One region of the Blautia sp. LMAG:89 genome, then DNA from elsewhere that is predicted to be linked to it. Evidence: riboswitches for the same ligand, from Rfam matches in the RefSeq annotation. Region 1 holds a riboswitch; each other region holds the start of a gene.
The links. Region 1 has a riboswitch for cobalamin ahead of CCC70_RS05475 (sirohydrochlorin cobaltochelatase). Riboswitches for the same ligand answer to the same signal wherever they lie in the genome.
Positions count from the first base shown of each region.

Region 2: another riboswitch for cobalamin. It lies ahead of nikB (nickel ABC transporter permease); the one in region 1 lies ahead of CCC70_RS05475 (sirohydrochlorin cobaltochelatase).
Region 3: another riboswitch for cobalamin. It lies ahead of CCC70_RS00350 (ABC transporter permease); the one in region 1 lies ahead of CCC70_RS05475 (sirohydrochlorin cobaltochelatase).

Region 1 is NZ_NANC01000004.1:308,203-315,600, forward strand. It holds gene CCC70_RS05475 (sirohydrochlorin cobaltochelatase) at 66-1,358, opposite strand; cobalamin riboswitch at 1,521-1,695, opposite strand; gene CCC70_RS05480 (NAD(P)/FAD-dependent oxidoreductase) at 2,015-3,394, opposite strand; gene CCC70_RS05485 (DNA internalization-related competence protein ComEC/Rec2) at 3,515-5,791, opposite strand; gene CCC70_RS05490 (GerMN domain-containing protein) at 5,829-6,785, opposite strand; gene CCC70_RS05495 (sensor histidine kinase) at 6,796-7,398, opposite strand, start outside.
Region 2 is NZ_NANC01000012.1:207,694-215,091, reverse strand. It holds gene hisB (imidazoleglycerol-phosphate dehydratase HisB) at 1-267, shown strand, start outside; gene hisIE (bifunctional phosphoribosyl-AMP cyclohydrolase/phosphoribosyl-ATP diphosphatase HisIE) at 286-1,566, shown strand; gene CCC70_RS14190 (M14 family metallopeptidase) at 1,738-2,697, shown strand; cobalamin riboswitch at 2,983-3,171, shown strand; gene nikB (nickel ABC transporter permease) at 3,355-4,293, shown strand; gene nikC (nickel transporter permease) at 4,294-5,124, shown strand; gene CCC70_RS14175 (ABC transporter substrate-binding protein) at 5,183-6,751, shown strand; gene CCC70_RS14170 (ABC transporter ATP-binding protein) at 6,766-7,398, shown strand, end outside.
Region 3 is NZ_NANC01000003.1:14,821-22,218, reverse strand. It holds gene CCC70_RS00380 (class I SAM-dependent methyltransferase) at 1-119, opposite strand, end outside; gene CCC70_RS00375 (class I SAM-dependent methyltransferase) at 121-873, opposite strand; gene CCC70_RS00370 (nickel ABC transporter substrate-binding protein) at 878-2,446, opposite strand; gene CCC70_RS00365 (oligopeptide/dipeptide ABC transporter ATP-binding protein) at 2,476-3,414, opposite strand; gene CCC70_RS00360 (ABC transporter ATP-binding protein) at 3,424-4,215, opposite strand; gene nikC (nickel transporter permease) at 4,196-5,059, opposite strand; gene CCC70_RS00350 (ABC transporter permease) at 5,075-6,004, opposite strand; cobalamin riboswitch at 6,141-6,314, opposite strand; gene CCC70_RS00345 (MATE family efflux transporter) at 6,462-7,398, opposite strand, start outside.

The DNA.
Region 1 (7,398 bases):
TCTTTCCGGGCAGTTACATTGATTTCTTATAGGTATCTGAACTCACTCAGATATTTTTATATTTATTATTCTGCGGACTCCTCAGCAGAATCAGCCTCTGTATCTGCTGCTGCATCAGAATCTGCGGACTCCTCAGTGCTTCCCAGAGAATCGATGGCTGCCTTTGTATGCTCTACATAAAGCTTCTCAACTGCTTCGATTCTTCCAAGACCCTCGATCTGGCAGTCAACCTTATCGAAGTTTCCGGATGCTACAAACTGGCTCTTCCAGGAATCCTCATCATCACCGGCCATATCGTTATTTGCATGGTCTCCGGCAACAACCATCAGCGGACGAAGAACAACGTTCTTGTATCCTGCTTCTTTTACTTTCTCGATAACCTTGTCGCAGGCTGTATCTTCCGGCTTACCTTCTACAGTACCGATGAATGCGTTCTTCAATCCAAGATTTTCCATCTGTGTCTGCATCTGATCGTATGTAATATTAGCTGTATGGGATGTTCCATGTCCCATGAATACGAATGCTGTGCCAGCCTCAGCTGCTGCATCCATGCTGTCAAATCCGGCCTCTTTGCAAGCCGTATCTGTGATCGCCTGAGCAACGGCTTTCTTGTCATCATTGATCACAGTTGCATCGTCTCCAACCTCACCGAGCATTGGCTCTGCGATAGCTACAGACTCGAATTTATCTTTATAGCCATTGATCGCTTCTGTCATCTCATCGTACTCAGCACCATGCATCAGATGGGTAGGCTGTACAACCAGATTCTTAACACCATTCTCTACTGCACGGTCAAGAGCCTGCTGCATGTTATCGATCACTTCATCATCTCTTGCCTCTACATGGTTGATGATGATCTGTGCTGTAAATGCTCTTCTTACAGACCAGTCCGGATAAGCTTCTGCAAGAGCATCCTCGATTCCCTTGACATCCTCTGCACGGCTGTCATTGAAGGAAGTACCAAAGCTTACAACAAGAAGTTCATTCTCACCGATCTCATCCTGGTTACGCGGATCGTCCTTGGAAGCATCTCCTGTGTCACGTCCGAAATAATCCGGATCTGCATTCTCACCCTCTACCAGCTCTTTCTGAGCATCTGTCAGAGCATCCCATGCTTCTTTGGCTGCCTTGCAGTCCTCATCTGTTGTGTCGTTTCTTTCCTGTACATAGATCTTGTCGATCAGAGCTGCTACATTATCTGCTGCTTCCTGATCTGCATCAGAAGCCTCTGTGGTATCAGCTGCCTCAGCGTTCTCTTCTGTAGCAGAATCCTCTGCTGCCATTGCTGTTGTAGCTGCCCCCATAGAGCATGTCATGGAAACTGCGAGCATCAGAGCTAACATTGTTTTTCTTTTCATTTCTTATTGTCCTCTTTTCATGTATTTCCAGAATACTGATATGTACAAAAAAACAGCAGCTCTCTGCGGCCGCCTGCTCACACATGATTCTCTGCGCAATACAAATACATAAAAAGAAGTTCTGTATTGTTATGGAGAATACCGATTCGTAAACCGCGAATCCCTGGATCTCACAATAAGGCAGTTCTCCTGACTTGGTTCCACGCTGCTTTCCCTTCCCGGTCTCCCAGTGGTTATAAAAGCAGCTCCCCTTTCACAGTGACGGTATCGTTCCGGATTCTCACCGGATTCTCTTTTGCACATCCGACTGGATGCAACCTTATCATTATAACATTTGCACATATTTTCTTTTATCTGGTTATCTAACTTTTACCACAAACTCACATATTTGTCAAGATTGATGTCAGACGATTCACGGTTTTCTGTGATCTTCGCTCACAAAAAACACCTCGCGAAATATTACCAGTGAACAGTAACCGGTTTTCTCCCTGTATCTGTCAGTTATTATCAGAATATTTTCTCCAATATTCATGCACATCCTGCATAAAAAACAGCCCCTTTCTGTCATCACTCTGATATCAGAAAAGGACTGTCTTACACTGGATATTCGCAATCCGCTTTGCTACTTGCTCATAACAGATAAACTGCTTTGCAGTTTATCTGTTAAAATACTCCTGCTCCAGGTATCTGGCTACGTAGATTCCGCTGGCAGATGCATGGGAAAGAGAGTGTGTCACACCGCTGCAGTCTCCGATAACAAAGAGACCCTTGTGGCAGGTTTCCAGATTTTCGTCGATCTCAACCTCCATGTTGTAGAATTTAACCTCCACGCCGTAAAGCAAAGTATCGTCATCCGCTGTTCCCGGTGCGATCTTGTCCAGGGCATAGATCATCTCGATGATGCCATCCAGGATACGTTTCGGCATAACAAGGCTTAAATCTCCCGGTGTCGCAGAAAGTGTAGGTGTTACGAAACTTTCCTCAATACGGGCTTTTGTGCTTCGTCTTCCGCGAATCAGATCTCCAAACCGCTGTACCATAACACCACCGCCAAGCATATTGGAAAGTCTTGCAATGCTCTCACCGTATCCGTTGCTGTCATGGAACGGCTCTGAGAAATGCTTGGATACCAGAAGGGCAAAGTTTGTATTGTTGGTATGCTTTGCCGGATCTTCGTAGCTGTGACCGTTTACTGTGATAATACCGTTGGTATTTTCATTCACGACAACACCTCGCGGGTTCATGCAGAAGGTACGAACCATATCCTCAAACTTCTCAGTTCTGTAAACGATCTTGCTCTCATAAAGCTCATCTGTCAGACGGCTGAAAACCTCCGCCGGAAGCTCCACACGGACTCCAATGTCCACACGGTTGGAAAGAGTCGGGATCTTAAGCTCTGTACATACCGTCTCCATCCATTTACTTCCGCTTCGTCCTGCGGAGATGATACAGTAAGTTCCCTCGTAACGCTCATCTCCTACAAAAACTGCATAACCGTCTTCAGTTTTTTCTACTTTGTCAACAGATGCGTCAAAATAGAAGTCCACATGGTCTTTCATTTTTTCATAGAGGTTCTGAAGTACCACATAGTTGATATCTGTTCCCAGATGGCGGACTGATGCATCCAGAAGATGCAGGCCGTTCTGAAGGCAGAGCTTACGAATCTCGCTGTTTGTGGTAGAATAAAGTTTGGTTCCCTCACCGCCATGCATCAGGTTCAGTTTATCTACATATTCCATCAGCTCTGTGGCTGTATCCTTGCCGATATGCTGGTACAGAGTTCCGCCAAACTGATTGGTGATATTATATTTCCCGTCGGAGAAAGCGCCTGCACCGCCAAATCCCTTCATGATCGCACAGGTTTTGCAATGGATACAGGATTTTACTTTCTTTCCGTCGATGGGACATTTTCTTTTTTCCAGAGGATGACCAGCTTCAAAAACCGCAATCTTTTTCTCCGGATCATTATTCATCAGTTCATAGGCCGCAAAGATTCCACCGGGACCTGCTCCTACGATCAGTACGTCATATTTCATAAATAAAAACTCCTTATCTTGTATTGCACATTTTCAGTATTTTGTTTTTGCACAAACCCTGTCTATTTTACAACAAACATGTTCAAAAGTCATCGTTTTTTTCGATTTTTGAAAAAAAACTCAATCCTTCCGGAACCTTCCGATCTTAAGCTTTTTTCCATCTGTTTCCACGGTAATAGCACCGTTTTTCATGGTGTATTCCACCTGACTTCCGGCCTCTTTAAGCCGCTCTACGGTTTCCGGTGACGGATGTCCGTAGGTGTTGGTGAGCGAACAGGAAATGATCGCCACTTCCGGCTTTATTTTCTCAAGAAATGCTTCTGTGGTAGAATAACGGGAACCGTGATGTCCCACCTTCAGACAGTCAACATCCTCAAGCCCCCCGGCTGCCAGAAGCTTTTTCTCCGTATCTGCACCGATATCTCCGGTAAAAAGCATCTGAAAATCTCCAAAAGACAACTCCATCACCATAGCTTCCTCATTCACATCTTTTCCTGTGGCATTTTTCTCCGGCCACAGAACAGAAAAAGATACTTTGCCGCAAGGCAATTCATCCCCTTTTCCTGCTGTCATGACCTTAACTCCGGCTGTTTTTGCTGCCTCTGCAAGCTCCCTCCACGCATCTGGTCTTTCCGCCCAGGCAGGCAGGATCAGATATCCGGCCCGGATGGTTGTAAGACCTTTTCCCATATATTCCAGAAGTTCCTTCACACCGTTGATGTGATCCTGATCTGTATGAGAAATAAAAATCCCATCCAGCCAGGAAATCCCCTGACTTTTCAATGCCGGCAAAAGGCAGTATCTTCCAAGCTCCGACTGGCTGCTGCTTCCTCCGTCGATCAGAAAATGGTGATCCTCCGGGGTCTCCACAAGAATACCGTCCCCTTGTCCTACATCCAGGCAGATCACCTTCAGACTTCCTGCCGGATGATATCCCAGTATCAGGATTCCGACTGCCAGAAAAATACCGGCTGTTATCCGGATAGCATATAGCTTCCGGCAACCTGCTTCCGCCTGCTCCTCTGCTAGCTCCGTTTCCTCACTGACTGCTTTTTTCTTCCGGAGCTGTTCTTTTATATACTGTCCCATAAACAGGACTATGATCAAAAAGCCATAATATACCAGGATCTGCCATATTTCCGGCTCCCCTCCGATCCAGGTACTCCATCCTGATTTTCCTGCCAGACTGCAGAGATATTCATAAAAAAGCAGCAGTACCCTTGCCGGCAGGATTACCAGTTTTGCCGCAGGAATACTGAGAATTCCCAGCAGCAGCGCCGCCATTCCTCCAGTCAGCACTACCCCCACACTTGGAAGCACCAACAGATTCAGGATAAATCCGGCAATAGAGACTTCTCCGAAAAACTTCAGCATCACCGGCAGAGTCACAAGCTGAAGAGCTATAGGACTTACCAGTGCCTTTGTCCATTTTTTCTCCGCTCCTGCAAGGGCACAGATCTTTTCCGTAGCGAGCCCCATTCCCAGAACACAGCCAAAGGACAGAAGAAATCCGCTGTCCAGGAGATAGGCCGGAGATTCCACAAGGATCATCATGGCAGTTACGGAAAGAGCACTCATCATATCATAGATCCGTCCGGTGATCCTGGCTCCCATGGCGATCAAAAACATAGTTACTGCACGCATGGTGGAAACACTCCCTCCGGTCATGATCCCATACTGCAGCATCACTCCCAGAGAAAAAATCCCGGCAGGCCAGATTCCCAGTCCCATCTTCTTTAGAAGGTTGTAAAGCCCCATTCCCAGAATACTGATATGAAGTCCGCTGATGGCAAGGATATGTATGATCCCGGCCAGCTGATAGCGCATCTGTGTTTCCGGATCCAGTTCCTGTTTGTCTCCAAGCGTTATGGCACAAAAAACAGGCGCATCTTTTCCTGCAGCTTCCTTCAGGATCTGTCTGCAGCTTTCTTTTATCTCCAAAAGAAGCTGCCTGTAGCCGGAATACACTGCTGTTTTCTTTTGGAGCACAGCGTTCTTCATAAAATAATAAATATGACGACAAGCATAATACTGTTGGCTGTCAAAGCCCCCCGGATTCGCAGGACCTTCCACTCTTTTCAGCGTTCCCTTGACCCGGATCCGCATTCCCGGTTTCAGATCTTCTTCTTTTTTGAGAAATATTCTTACATTTTCAATTGGAAATTTTTTTGACTGATGGATAAGATATGTTTTTTTCAGATAAACAGACTGGGAAAATTCTGTGTTTTCATACTGTTCCACCTCCCCGCAGATCATGGAACCAGGGTGCGCTTCGATCTGTTCCTGCACATTTAACGGAAGGGGATTCCCCCTGATCAGAGAAATCCCCATAAGCTCCAGTGTGCCAAGACTCAGCACCATAAGAAAACACAAAAGACACATCGGCCGTTTCGCCATAAATGTTCTCCCGTTTTTCTGATATTTTGAAATGTATTTATTTTTTCTGCTCTTTTTTGGTCTTTGTATCTGCCAGCAGGCTGTCGTTCCATTCATAGAACTTATAAAGCTGCATATTCTGGCCAAAGGTCACTTCCTTGTTTCCTTCGATGGAAATCTCAACTTTGTCCACATCCGTTGCCGCGATCAGCGTATTTACCACCGAATACACGGCAATCTGTTCCGAAACATCCAGAGCATAATCCTGAAATACGGAATTATAATCCACATAGCAGATTCCGTTTGCTCTCGTCAGGGAAAGTACCTCTGAATTCTCCGGTATTGTAGGATAATGTCCTTTTTCCAGCGGACCTCTTGCAAGCTGCTCCAGAACCACCGTAGCCTTCGGAAGATTTCGTCTGTAGCGGACACTTCTCTGTTCCGCTACCAGTTTATCTCCGTTTTTATTTGTGAAATACAGAGTAAAGGTGTCATAGCTGTACACATCCCCATCGGACCCGGAAAACTCCACAAAGGTGTCGTTGTTCATGGCTCCCACTTCTTCACCCCTGGTATCTGTCAGCGGCTTTTTACCCACATAGATCTCCACAGAATCCACTCCTGGAACCTGTAAAAAGATCTTCACTATACCTGCCCGCACCAGAAGTTCTCTGGTACGTGACATTTTATCATAGGCCTCATTGAATTCTACGTTCAGGACTCCATCCTGTATAGAATAAGAAGAAATCTTTACCCCATCCGGAAAAAGTGAGATTCCGTCTTCCCGGGTCTCACGGTTATTCAGACTCTCGGAAAAATTGCGCAGCATCACTTCTGTTGTTTCCTTCTCCGGAGTATATTTTTCTTCTTTCAGTCTCGTTTCATCGCTGTTGATATAATAAAATCTATACTGCTGTTCTTCGTTTTTATTTCTTCCCGACAACCCTATGAAAGCAACCAGGCCAAAAAGGATGCAGGCAGCGGCCACACAGATGATCAAAATCGTTTTTTTCATGCTGTACCTCCTAGGACGGGATATAGGACAGCGGGATCTTCACGGTAAATGTGGTTCCCTCGCCCTCTTTGCTGGATACCTTGATGATCCCATGATGCATGGCTATAGAACTTCTTGTAATAGCAAGTCCAAGACCGGTTCCGCCGATCTCTCTGGAATGGGATTTATCCACACGATAAAAACGCTCAAAGATCCGTTCAATGGAATCTTCCGGTATTCCCAGGCCGGAATCTGCAACCGTCACATAGAAATCCTTATGATCCGCATCCAGTGTTACGCGGACCCATCCCTCATCTACATTGTATTTGATACCATTTTCGACCAGGTTACTGATGGCAAGGGTAAATTTCACCTCATCCACATCTGCGGTTACCGGTCGGAACGAATCCAGGATCAGGTCAATCCTTCTCTGATCTGCAATAGGACGGAGACGCTTCAGGATATTCTCCAGCAGCTCATTGATATTCATATTACGGATATTCATATCTGCTGCTTTTTTGTCCATTTTTACCAGGGAGAGCAGATCGGTGATGATCTTGTTCTCTCTGTCAATCTCTTCTGTGATATCAGAAAGAAATTCCTGATACAGTTCCTCCGGAACCCCCTGCTGTCC
Region 2 (7,398 bases), on a different contig from region 1:
GTAGATCTTTCCGGAAGACCTTATCTTGGATGGGATGCAGAGTTTTCTACGGAAAAAATAGGAGATATGGCTACAGAGATGGTAAAGGAATTCTTTTATGCAGTATCCTATTCCGCAGCAATGAATCTTCACATCAAGGTTCTTTCCGGAGGAAACAGCCATCATGTGGCAGAGGCCATGTTTAAAAGCTTTGCGAAAGCCCTTGATGCAGCAACACAGTACGATTCCCGGATCACAGACGTGCTTTCTACCAAGGGAAGCCTCTGATACAGAAGGAGACCACTTATGAACAAACAGTTGATCCCATGCCTTTATCTTCATTCAGAAAAGGCGGTAACAGGATTTGGACAGAGAAATCTTTTCGGAGACGGAAATGTAGAAACACTTGCAAAATTTTACGGTGACAATGGGGCAGATGAGCTTCTGGTATTTGACTTTTCTTCTGCAGATGCAGAGCATGACCGTGCGATCGGAAAAATCCGTGATATCTGTCAGGTATCTGAGATCCCGGTGATCGCAGCGGGAAATATCAAACGTATGGAAGATGTAAAAAAGCTGATCTATGCGGGATGTGCCAAAGTTGTACTGAATTTTTCGAAAGAGAATAATATCAAGCTTCTGGAAGAAGTATCCCGGCGCTTTGGAAAAGAGCGTATGATGATCAGCATCTCTGATCTGAGAGAATTCACAGAAAATCAGGATCTGATCGAAACATATGCAGACACTGTTCTGGCTTTGGACACTGTCGAAAATGAAATTGCAGAGATTTCTCAGATTTCCATTGTTCTTCATACCGATGAAAACAGATCTGAGAACGTTTTGGAGCTTTTAGGAGAACCAGCTGTGTCCGGACTTTGCGGTGCTTATGTAAGCAGTCTTGAAAATGATCTGCATACATTTAAGGAAACCTGCGAAGAAGCCGGAATTCCGGTAAACACATATAAAAGTAATATTGCATGGTCGGACTTTAAATTAAACAGTGATGGAATGGTTCCGGTTATTGTCCAGGATTACCGGACGGATGAAGTACTGATGCTGGCCTATATGAATGAGCTTGCTTTTAACACAACATTGAAGCTTGGAAAAATGACATACTGGAGTCGCAGCCGGAATGAGCTCTGGACCAAAGGTCTGACATCCGGACACGTACAGTATGTAAAGTCTCTTACTATTGACTGTGATAATGATACGATCCTTGCCAAAGTGGAGCAGGTTGGCGCAGCCTGCCATACAGGAAACCGTACCTGTTTCTTCAAACCGCTGATGAAAAAAGAGTACGATGATACCAACCCACTTCACGTGTTCCAGAATGTGTATGATGTGATCACTGACCGAAAAGAACATCCAAAGGAAGGTTCCTATACCAATTATCTTTTTGATAAAGGAATCGACAAGATTTTGAAAAAAGTCGGTGAAGAATGCACAGAGATCGTCATTGCAGCCAAAAATCCGGATAAAGAAGAGATTAAATACGAAATTTCAGATTTTCTTTATCATATGATGGTACTCATGGTGGAAAAAGGAGTCAGCTGGGAAGAAATCACCAAAGAATTGGTAAAAAGATAAATTATATATCATTCAGGAAAAAAGTTTTTGTACGTCGGATCAGAATGAACGGTTACGAAAGCTTTTTTCTGTTTTCCCGGAATCTTAAAAGAATATGTACAATTTCGGTTAGGCATGATATACTTATCGTCAAAAGTGCGGAAATATAAAAAAGGAAAAGGGAAACAACCAATGATCAAAATTGATGACTGGGTGATTGAAAAAGGAGAGAAAGCACAGGGAAAAATTAAGATCACAGGATACGGCATAGCAATGCCGGCAACTGTGATATGCGGAGTGAAAGACGGACCGACGATACTGATCACAGCAGGAATACACAGTGCGGAGTATGTAGGAATCCAGGCGGCAATGGAACTTGCAAAAGAATTTCAACCGGAAGAACTGAAGGGAAATGTGATCATCGTTCCACTGGTCAATGTCAGCGGCTTTGAGCATCGCACCATGAGTCTGGTCTATGAGGATGGCAAGAACCTGAACCGCGTTTTTCCCGGAGATCCTGAGGGAACAGCTGCAGATCGTATTGCCTATACTATAGTGACGAAACTTTTTTCTATAGCAGATTATTATATCGACCTACATAGTGGAGATGGGTTCGAACAGCTTCATCCCTATGTTTATTATGTAGGGGTTGTAGATGAAAAGACAGCAGAGAAGTCATTACATATGGCACGGCATATCGGCGTAAAATATGTAGTCCGTTCCACAACTGCCACAGGTGGCGCCTACAATTATGCTTCTTCTCTTGGAATTCCAAGTATTCTTATCGAAAGAGGCGGACACAGCTACTGGACCTGGGAGGAAGTAGAACAGGATAAAAGAGACGTCCGTCACCTTGTTTTTCATCTCCAGGGAAAGGCGTGTCATGGTCTGAAGCATTACCGTCAGATGCTTCTTGAAAATGTAGTCTATGAATATGCGCCGTATACAGGATGCTGGTATCCATCCAAGAAGCCTGGAGAGTACTTCTTTAAGGGAGAAGAATTAGGTGAACTGAGAGATTACTATGGAAATTTACTTTACACATCTATTGCAACTGAAAACGGAGTCGTACTTTATCAAACAGCCAGTCTGAACATTATTGAAGACGGACCAATGATCGCATATGCAGCGATCACGGAGACTCTGACCTGATAGTAAACAACCTTTTCAGAACGCTTCTGTCTGAAATCATATTGAAACAGTAAGAAAACCGGGTTTTACCATTTGCTATTCTATTTGTAAAAACAGCGAGGTAAAATCCGTGTTTTTTTTAGCAGATCAGATAAATCCAATTGTCATATCCCCCATGGGGGATATATACAATTCAAGCATCTTTAACAAAATTTATGAGTTTTCTAAAAATATAACATTTTTCCATAGACATAAACTATAGTTTTATCATATAATGTTGCAGTAATTTAACAGCATTTGCTGATTTTCACATCAGCCGTTGTAAGTTCTGAGAGGATTAATAGGGAAACCGGTGTAAATCCGGTACGATCCCGTCACTGTAAGGGGGAATCCTCAGACAAAGTACCACTGGTCGAGTGCGTGAGAAATAGACCGGGAAGGTGTTTGAGGGTAAGGATCCTAAGTCAGGAGACCTGCTTGCAATTGTTTTAAAATGATTCTTACGGAAGATAGGAAGCATATTTATTTTGTGTGCCCGTATTTCGTCACGGGCTTTTTTCGTGCAAATTTCTAAAATTCCATGCATGTTCTGCATATTAAGAATCCAATAGTTTCTTTTATCTAACTCAATTAAAACGGCAATGTTAAAATCGCATCAAATGAGGAAAGGAGTAAAACGTGACAAAGAAACAAGTAGGAAAAAGATTTCTCCAAATCATCATTGTATTATTTGGAATCAGCTTTTTCACATTTGGACTGACCTACCTGTCACCTGGTGATCCTGCGGAGATCATGCTGACAGAGTGTGGTAATCTTCCTACACCAGAGCTTCTGGAACAGACAAGACATGAGCTTGGCCTTGATCAGCCATTTCTCGTGCAGTATGGTTCCTGGCTGAAGGGTGTTGTTACAGGAGATATGGGACAGTCCTATTCTTTCAAAATGCCGGTAACAGATAAACTGGTATCCTGTTTCTGGCCGACGCTGAGGATGTCGTTGCTGGCACTTCTGATGATGGTCATTATTTCCATACCGCTTGGAATCTTGGCCGCTGTATATCAGAACAAATTCCCGGATTATTTTGTGAGAGGAATTACCTTTGTGGGAGTATCTGTTCCAAGCTTCTGGCTGGGCCTGATCCTTCTCAGCATCTTTGGTGTTCAGCTTCGCTGGATCAATGTTGCCGGGGGCAGTACGGATTTTAAATCCATGATCCTCCCGGCGCTGACTCTTGCACTTGCTATGTCTGCAAAATATACCAGACAGGTAAGAAGTGCAGTACTGGAGGAACTTCACCAGGATTATGTCACAGGTGCAAGAATGCGTGGAATTAAGGAAAGCGTCATTCTCTGGAAACACGTTCTTCCTAATGTTATGCTTCCGCTGGTAACGCTGCTGGGGCTTTCCCTTGGAAGTCTTCTGGGAGGTACTGCAGTTGTAGAGATCATTTACAACTGGCCTGGAATGGGAAATATGGCAGTAAAGGCGATTTCCTGTCGTGACTATCCTCTTGTACAGGGCTATGTACTCTGGATCGCGATCCTGTACATGTGCATCAACCTGCTTGTGGATCTGTCCTATACTTATCTCGATCCAAGACTTAAGGAGGATAGATAATTGAAAAAGGTATTACGAACATTCAAAGAAAATAAACAGTTCACTCTTTTCTTCATTCTGGGTCTCGTAGTGATCGGAATTGCGATCTTTGCGCCGCAGCTCTCACCATATGATCCACTGGATGCAGTTATGACCGAATCACTGCAGGAGCCAAGCTCCGCTCATCCGTTCGGAACGGATAAGCTTGGACGAGATCTTCTTTCCCGTGTTATCTTCGGAACAAGAACCTCTCTGATCATGACCTTATGTCTGGTTGCGGTGATCTTTGTCATCGGTACATTTTTAGGAGTTATTGCCGGATATTTCGGCGGCGTTGTGGATGCAGTGATCATGCGTATCGCAGATATGATGATTTCCTTCCCTGGGCTTGTACTGGCCATTGCCATTGCCGGTATGCTTGGACCAAACCTGGTCAATGCCGTTATCTCCATTGCGGCTGTAAGTTGGACAAAATATGCCCGTCTTGCACGAAGTATGGTCTTGAAAGTCAAGAAGAGTCTTTACATAGAGGCAGCTATAGTAAACGGAACAAAGACCTGGAAAATTCTTCTTGTACACATTCTTCCCAACATGGTAACCCAGATGGTGGTAACTGCGGCAGCAGATATCGGAACTATGATGCTGGAGCTGGCTTCCCTTTCATTCCTGGGATTTGGTGCAACTGCGCCGACACCGGAGTGGGGACTAATGCTGAATGAAGGAAGAACCTACATGGCAAAGGCGCCATGGCTTATGATCTACCCTGGTATCGCTATCGTGATCTGTGTTGTTGTTTTCAACATGCTTGGAGACAGCATCCGTGATGTACTGGATCCGCGCCAGGATCAATAAAACAACTCTGTAACAAACCAACACCATATAATCAGTATATTATCTTTAGGAGGATGAAATGAGAAATAATGTAGTTAAAAAAGTGCTGGCTGCTACACTTGCATGTATGATGACCCTTTCAATGGCAACAGTGGCTCAGGCAAAAGGTGACAAAAAAAGTGATAAGGAAATCACCATCGGAGTAACAAGCTTTGCAGATACACTGGAGCCGACAGAGCAGTATTTCAGCTGGGTTGTATCCCGTTATGCGATCGGCGAGTGCCTCACAAAATTCGATGAGAACGGTGAGATCGTTCCATGCCTTGCAGAAGAGTGGGAGAACAGCGAAGACGGAAAGACATGGACCTTCAAGATCCGTGAGGGTGTAAAATTCTCCAACGGTGACGATATGACACCGGAGATGGTAAAAGCCTCCATCGAGCGTACCGCTGAAAAAAGTGACCGTGTTCCGGAATTCTTTGATCTTGACAGCATCGAGGTTGACGGACAGAACCTGATCTTCCACCTGAACAGAGCAAATGCAAACATGGCCGGATGCCTTGCAGACCCGCTGTTTCTGATCGTAGATACAAATGTAGATGATTCTACATTTGCCATGGAAGGACCAATCTGTACAGGACCTTACGCAGTAGAGTCCTTCAGCCCGACGGATTCCTGTATCGTAGTAAAAAATGAGAACTACTGGGATGGAGAAGTTCCCCTTGATAAAGTTACACTGAAATGTGTGGATGACCAGACAACACGTTCCATGGCTCTTCAGACAGGTGAGATCGATATCGCTTACAACCTGAAAACAGAGAACCTGGTTGAGTTTGAGGGAAATGACAATTACGACATCCAGGAGCTTCAGTCTCTTCGTTCCACCTATGCATTCATGAACCAGAATGAGGATCATGCACTCAGCGATAAGGCTCTTCGCCAGGCACTTCTTCGTGGCCTTGACAAGGAAACATACTGCAACACTCTTCTTGAGGGGGGTGCAACAGCTGGTAAAGCACCGGTTCCTCCAACACTTGACTTTGGATTCGATGATCTGAAGGATGAGAATTCCTATGATCCGGACAGCGCAAAGAAGATCCTTGATGAGGCCGGATACAAAGATGTTGACGGTGACGGATTTGTAGAAACTCCTGACGGAGATCCTCTTGTTCTTGATTTTGTTATCTACACAAGCCGTGCCGAGCTTGGTGTATACGCACAGGCAGCACAGGCCAGTCTGAAGGAGATCGGTATCAACGTAAACCTGAATACAGTAAGTTATGAGACACTTCTTGACATGAGAGATTCCGGTCAGTATGACCTTCTGATCTGGAACGTGCTGGTAGCAAACACTGGAGACCCTGAGAACTACTTAAGAGAGAACTGGTACAGCTCCTCTGCAAACAATACTGCAGGATACAATAACCCGGAGGTTGACAAGCTTCTTGACGAGCTTGCGCAGACATTTGATGAGGACAAGAGAAAAGATCTTATCATCGATATTCAGCAGGATATCATGGATGATGCTGCAACTGTATTCTTTGGTTATGAGACAACCTACCTCTTCTCTAACAAAAAGGTAACAGGTGTTAAAATGTATCCGATGGATTACTACTGGCTGACAAAGGATATCACTCTTGCCGAGTAAAGGAGCGTTTATTTATGCTTGAGATCAAGGATCTTTCCGTTCAGTACGGAAAACAGGTACCTACCATTGAACATTTCAACCTTTCCATGAAGAAGGGTGAGATCATCAGTGTGGTAGGCGAGAGTGGAAGTGGAAAAACAACCGTGATCCGTGCTGTCCTCGGCGCACTTGCCGGAGGTGGCCGGGTCAGCACCGGAGATATTCAGTTTCACGGACATTCTCTGCTTTCCAATACAAAGGATGAATGGAGAAATTTAAGGGGTACCCGCATTTCCATGATCTTCCAGGACTGCGGCGGAACCCTGAACCCTATCCGTAAGATTGGAAGTCAGTATGTGGAATATATCTGTACACATACGGATGTATCCAAAGCAGAAGCATGGAAGAAAGGCTGTTCCATGCTTCAGAAAATGCGTCTTCCGGACGCGGAAAATATCATGAAAAGTTATCCACACCAGCTTTCCGGTGGCATGCGCCAGCGAGTTGGTATTGCCATGGCCATGACTTTTAACCCAGAGCTGCTTCTTGCAGATGAGCCGACCAGTGCGCTGGACGTTACTACACAGGCACAGATCGTACGCCAGATGATGGAGCTCCGTGATGATTTCGGAACCGGTATCATCATTGTTACTCATAACATTGGTGTA
Region 3 (7,398 bases), on a different contig from region 1:
TACTCCAGAATCAGATTCTTCCAGTTTTCTGCTGTTTCACTTTTCAATTCTGCCTTGATCCCTTCGCTGTAAATGCCAGCTTCTCCTTCCCAGTACTCTTTGATCTTATCGTTTTGCATGTCACTTCTCCTTCTTTGTGGCTATTACAATAAATTTTTTTCCCTGATATCCGTATTTCCAGAAATCCATCGTCCATGGTCTGTTTAGCCAGCGGTTCTCTCTGATCTGGATCCTGGCAAAGCGTACCTTTTTTAATATCTGAAAGTCCGTTTCCGGACGCTTCTGCGATGTAAATGGCAGCTTTTCATAAATTCCGCTGTTTTCCTTCACGTCAGATCCATATGTTTTTCTTTCTGTAACATAAATAAGAAAATCAGCAATTTTCATATGGACCTTATTTTTTAATGTGGGTTCGATGGTACGATAGTCCCCATCAAAATAAATGATCCTTCCACCTGGTTTTAATACAGCCTTCCAGCGTCTGAAAGCTTTTTCCGGATCATATAATGTCCACACCGCATCTCTGGAAAGTATCACATCATAGCTTTGTTCCTGTTCCAATGGCAAGGTTACACCATCTTCCTCACAGATTTCCACCTGTTGATGATACTGTCGCATATTCCTTCTGGCTTTTTCTACCATTCCTGATGAACCATCGATCGCTTTTACATCATGTCCCAGGCGCGCTGCTATGATGCTCATAAAACCCGGGCCGCAGCCCACTTCTAAAATACGAAGGGGCTCAGGTCCAAGAAGTCTTTTCAATTCTTTTGTCCAGTGAGATACCGTTCTTTTGTTACTCAATTGTTTTTGGATCATATCATCATAATCACCGGAATCTTCTGTCCATTTATTCTCGATTTTTTCAAACATTTTTTTACTCCACTACATCCAGTGTTGCCCAGTTAATGCCTTCATAGGCAGTCGGTGCAAGCTCTACATTGGTCAGTCTGGTATTGTTATAGATATAATCACGGTTCGGATAATACAGCGGCACTGTTACTGCCTGATCGTTGATACGTGTAAGAATCTTATCGTATAATTCCGTACGTTTTTCTTCGTCCTGTGTTTTTAATACTTCTCCGAGATCTTTGTTCAGTTCCTCATCGTACCAGTTTACTGCCTTTGCTCCATCTTCCGCATAGAACATTGATTTCAGGAAACCATGAGGCATCCAGGAGTCTTCATAGCTGCGGTAAATGCACAGATCGTAGTCTCTGGTGTTCCAGATTTCATCATAGTAAGCTGCAGATTCTTTTTCTACCAGTTCAATACCCACACCAACCTTCTCATATTCAGATTTCAGGTATTCACACAGTGACTTCCAGGAAGCATATTCTTCAGTCTGGAATACCAGTCTGAGGCTCAGTGGTTCTCCGTCTTTTTCTACAATACCATCTCCGTCTGTATCCTCATATCCTGCTTCCTTTAACAGTTCCTTTGCTTTATCCGGATCATATGGATAACCCTTGCTGTTTTCTTCTGTTACATAAGGAACTGTCGGAGACATAAGTCCGGTTGCCGGATTGCCGTAACCATCCAGCAGATCATTTACAATGCTTTCTTTATTTGTTGCATAGTTCAGTGCCTGACGTACGTTTATATCCTGAAGCGCCGGTGTATCATAATTTTCGATGAGATAGTAAGAAAGTGTGGAAACCTGCTGTTCTGTCGATAAATTTTTATCTGCCTGGATAATACTGAAGCTTTCGGATGGAATATCCTGAAGATTCAGATCTGCCTCTCCACTCTGAAGTGCCATCACTCTGGCATCACCGTCTACCACCTGTTTCAGAACTACTTTATCAATATTTGGTTTCTCACCGTAATAATTAGGATTTGGTACCAGGACAACCTCCTGACCGCTTTCATAACTGTCGATCATCCACATTCCGGTACCCACTTCCTGACAAAATTCTCCGTCTTCATCCAGTGCACTTTCACAGGTGAAACGGAATGGTCTTGGATAGCTGAATTCGATCAGCAGTGTATAGCATGGTTCTGCGAACTTAAATTCTACAGTATAATCATCTACCTTTGTAACATTTTCCAGTTTGGCTGAAAAGTTACCGATCACATCCTGTTCCACCCATCTGTTATAATTCCACATCACATTGTCTGCATTAAAATCTGTGCCGTCCGAGAATTTCACATCTTTTCTTAAATGGAACGTATAGGTTGTGCCATCTTCGCTGATATCCCAAGATTCTGCCAATGCCGGTTTGATTTCTCCATTTTCTCCATAACGCACCAGTGGATCATAGATCATTTCATAAAGACGAAAGTCTGGACCACTTTTTATAGGGTCACAAAGTTCAGGCGTCAGATCAATGGATGTCATTGCCGTAACTACTTTTTCCTCTTTTGCCTGTACATTGACACCTGTCAGTAAAGTTGCCGCCACCATGCTCAATGCTATCAATTTTGCTACACGTCTTTTCTTCATTTCTTCCTCTCCTTTGTTTGTTTTATATTTTACAGCATATGACATGCCGCAAAATGTCCTGTTTCAATTTCTGTCAATTCCGGTATATGCTCTCTGCATATATTTGTACATCTTCTGCACCGGTTCTGATATGGGCAGCCCTGTTCCGGAATGGTATCTGAAAATATTTTCTTTTCCTGCAATCCGATTCTTCGCATTTTCGGTTCTTTTACCGGAATAGAATCAAACAGATCTTTTGTATAAGGATGTACGGCAGTCTCCTTTAAGCTGTCCGTATGATCGATAAACTCGACCACGCGTCCCTGATACATAATAGCCACCTCTTTGCAGAGATATGGAACGTTGGACAGATCGTGAGTGATCAGTAAATAGGTCATCTCATATTTTTCCTGCAGCTCATTTAACAGATGCAGGATCTGCTTTCGTATGGAATAATCCAGACTGGATACCGGTTCATCACAGATCACAAGCTCCGGTCTTAATACCAATGCTCTCGCAATATTAGCTCTCTGACACTGACCTCCTGAAATCTGTCCAACATAACGGTTGCGGATATCCGGATCAAGCCCCGTCTGGATCAAAGCCTCCTTTACTCGCTCTTCATACTCACCCTCTTGCAGTTTTTCATGTAATTTCAAAATTTCCAAAATATTTTCTCCAATGGTATAACCGGGATCAAATACCCCGCTACTGCTTTGAAAGACCATCTGAAGATTCTTGCGATATGGACGAAACTGCTTTTCAGACAAATCCTGCATTTCCTGTCCCTGAAACCAGAATTTTCCATCTGTAGGTTTCTCCAAGCCGGCGATCAGCTTTCCGAATGTAGTTTTACCACTTCCACTTTCACCGATCAGAGCCATGGATGATCCTGCATGGATTTCCAGACTTACATCATCCACTGCCTTCACAATTTTTTTCTTGCCATAATATTTTTTTAAATGTTCTGTCTTTAGTAACGTACTCATACTTTTCCCCTATAAAACTGCATCCAACAGTTTTTTTGTATATGAATGCTGCGGATGATAAAAGATCTCTTCAACTGTTCCGTTTTCCACTATTTCGCCGTCTTTCATGATCGAAACATCATCTGCGATCTCTGCCACCACACCCAGATCATGCGTAATAAATAACACGCCCAGATTTTCTTTCCTGGATAGCTGATAGATTTCTTCCAGGATCTGCTTCTGTACGGTTACATCCAAGGCTGTCGTCGGCTCATCTGCGATCAGATAATCCGGTTTCATGGACATGGCAATGGCGATCATAACACGTTGGCACATACCACCAGACAATTCGTAAGGTTTTTTCTTCATCAGTTCTTCCGGATCACGCAGATTCATCATCCGCAGACTTTCCAACGCTGCTTCCCTTGCCTGTTTTTTGCTCATTCTGCGATGTTTTCTCAGTCCTTCCAGAAGCAGTTGTTCAACTGTAAAAAGCGGATCAAGAGCAGCAGTCGGATCCTGAAAGATCATTCCGATCCTGTCTCCGTATAACTGTCGTTTTTCTTTTCCTGATAACTTCAGAAGACTCTTTTCGTTCAGTGTCACATCTCCGGATATCACCTTTCCATTTCCTGCAAGCAGATTCATGATCGTCAGAGAGGTAACTGACTTGCCGCTTCCACTTTCTCCCACCAGAGCATGGATCCTTCCGCGTTTTACTTCCAGGCTGACATCTTTTACTGCATGAACCATTCCGTGAGATGTCTGAAACTCCACATGTAGTCTTTTTACCTTTAGGACATCATTTTTGGGTTGTTCCATTCTGTATTCCCTCCCCCAGATAATTAAATGCCAGAACAATGATCATGATCAGTATGCCCGGATAAAACATCAGTCTTGGATAAGTCTGGATATAACTTCTACTGTCACTGAGCATGATCCCCCATTCCGGTGTCGGTGCCTGCACACCAAGGCCGATAAAGGAAAAACCGGCAATTGACAGAATGATCGAACCGATTTCCATTGTTGCCAGTGCGATCACAGATGGCAGGATATTTCTCAATACATGCCTAAATATGATCCTTGCATGGCCGCAGCCGCCGGCTTTTAGTGCGGTCATATAATTTTTATTTTTTTCCTGAAGTGTCAATGCTCGGGCAAGCCTTGCATATTCTGCCCAGGATACGACCGATAAGGACAGAATCAGATGAGCGCCGCTGGCTCCTACGGTTCCTGCAATGGCAAGTGCCACAATAAAGACCGGCATAGCCATAAATACATCAATGATCCTCATAATTATGGAATCGATTTTTCCACCTACATATCCGGCAAACAGTCCGATCGGCACCCCGACACATACGGTGATCAGAAGCACCGTAAAGCTATAGCTCAGTGAATACCGGCTGCCCCAGAGAAGTCTTGATAAAATACATCGTCCCAGCTGATCAGTACCTAAAGGATATGCCGCCGACGGATTCTTTAATTTTATCGAAACATCCACAAGCAGTGGATCATGTGGCGCCAGTACAGGTGCAAAAATAGCTGCCAGTGCAAAAATTATGACCACCATCAATCCTATTTTTGTTTTTGGTGACCGGAATACCTGTTTCCAGTACAGATTCTGGATCATGCTTTTTTCTGTTTTCTGCTTTCTTCTGCTTCCCATTCTATGATCTCTCCTTTACTTTAACTGGATTCGCCGGTCAATCGCAGAATAGGCGATATCCACAAGAAAATTTAATACTACAATGCCAACAGCCAGAATAAAGATAAAACATTGCAGCACCGGAGTGTCTTTTGAGATCACGGATTTCAATGCCAGATTTCCGATTCCCTGAATTGAAAAAATACTTTCTATCACAGCTGAACCACAGAAAAAACCGATCACAATTGATACCAGACGTGTCAGCACAGGAATCAGAATATTTTTCAGACCATGACGCAAAATTACATTTACAGATGACAATCCCTTGGCTCTGCTGGCACGTATGTAATCCTGCTTCAGCACCTGTATCATATTGGTACGGATCAATCTCGTCATAATTCCAAAAAAACTGATATCCATGGCAAATGCCGCAAGAATCGGGATGCCTCCGGCATCTCCTCCGATCACGGAAATCACTTTTAGCTTTACTCCAAATATATAGAGCAGCATCAGACCGATCCAGAAAGACGGCATAGATACACTGAGGGACGACAAAATGCGAATGACTTTATCCAGAACTCTGTTTTCATAAATTGCCGACAAAATTCCGAGAGGGACTGATACGATCATCAACAATAAAAACGAAGTAACTGCCAGTTTAAATGTCTGTGGAAAATATCTTTTTAATTCCTCAAAAGCCGGTTTTCTGGTAGAATATGATTTTCCAAAATCGCCATGAAGTGCCTGATCCAGCCATTTCCCGTATTGTACCAGCACCGGCTGATCCAGTCCTTCCTCATGCCGTACTTCTTCTACCTGCTCCGGTGACGGATGCTCATATTTTTTCTCCGCCAGCACTCTGGCAGCATCACCTGCCGATATAAAACTCAGCATAAAAATAATAAATGTAACCGCCAGCACTACCGGAATCATAAATATAAAACGCTTTGCAATTACTTTTCCCATCTTCATCTCTCCTCATTTTTCATCTGTTTATTCGGTTAAAATAAAAAAAGCTGATATGATCCAGCATCATATCAGCACAAAAAACAAACCTCTACCTCAAGCAGAGCTTATTCCTTCTGTATCCCATCCGAATCAGAATTCTTCTGTCAAAAAGGCAAGTCTCCTGACTCCAGTTCTTCCTACTTACCATCTTCCCGGATCTCTCCAGTGATATTTTGGTTTTCGTCCCTGTCACAGTAGCGGTGGCTGTTCTGGCATTTCACCAGATTCCTTATTAAGTACTTTGTACACCCTTCTGACTATTCAATTTTCATAGTTGCAATGAATAAGTATTATAATATCATACTTTTCTTTTTATATAAATAGTTTTTTGTCAAATATAAAATACCTGAACATTTCATAGTGAAACCCGGATATTTTCTGCCTGTATTATTATAGATCCCTTAAGTAAATAACATTATGTATGAACGGTGACTTCTTTATATTTCCGTATAATGATCATATAACTTACGAATAATAAAACAGCTGCACTGCTCCATGCACAGATCTCTGCATAGTATATTCCATCTTCACCGATCAGTTTTGGCAGCAGCAGCGCAACACTGACACGCATTATAAATTCTGCAATGCCGCTGGCAAGCGGAATCAAAGTATTACCCAGGCCCTGGATAGCGGAACGATACACATACAGCAGATACAGCACCCACAAAAAGACAGCCATGATAAACAAATACTTATATGCTATATCCAATACCTGTCGGGTCTGATCCGGTTCACCGGATACAAACAGGGACAGTACATTACGTCCAAACAGTACCATCATGCCGGAAATGAAAGCCGAAGTGAGCACTGCCATATAAGTGCCGCTGCGCACGCCTTTTCGAATCCTCTGGTATTTTTTTGCACCAAGATTCTGGCCCACATAGGTTGTAATAGCATATCCATATGAAACGGCAGCCATCTCCAAAACCCCATACAACTTGTTCGATGCCGTAAATCCCGCCACAAACAGAAAACCAAATCCATTGATCACATACTGTACCACAAGTCCTCCCACGGAGATGATCACATTCTGTATCGCAAGAGGAACCGCCAGTTCCAAAAGCCGCAGGCTCATAGAAGGCTGCCTGTAAAAATCCTCCTTTTTCAGGCGGATATCCGGGATTTTACGTAATACGATCAAACAGTACAAGGCTGAAAATCCCTGTGCGATAACGGTTGCCACTGCTGCTCCGGCTATACCCCAGCCAAAAACCGCCACAAATAACAGATCCAGTCCCACATTGATCACTGCTGCCACTGTCATTGCGATCAACGGAGATCTGCTGTTTCCAAGTGCCCGAAGGATCGCTGCAAATATATTATAAGCAGCTATGATCGGGATTCCCGCAAAG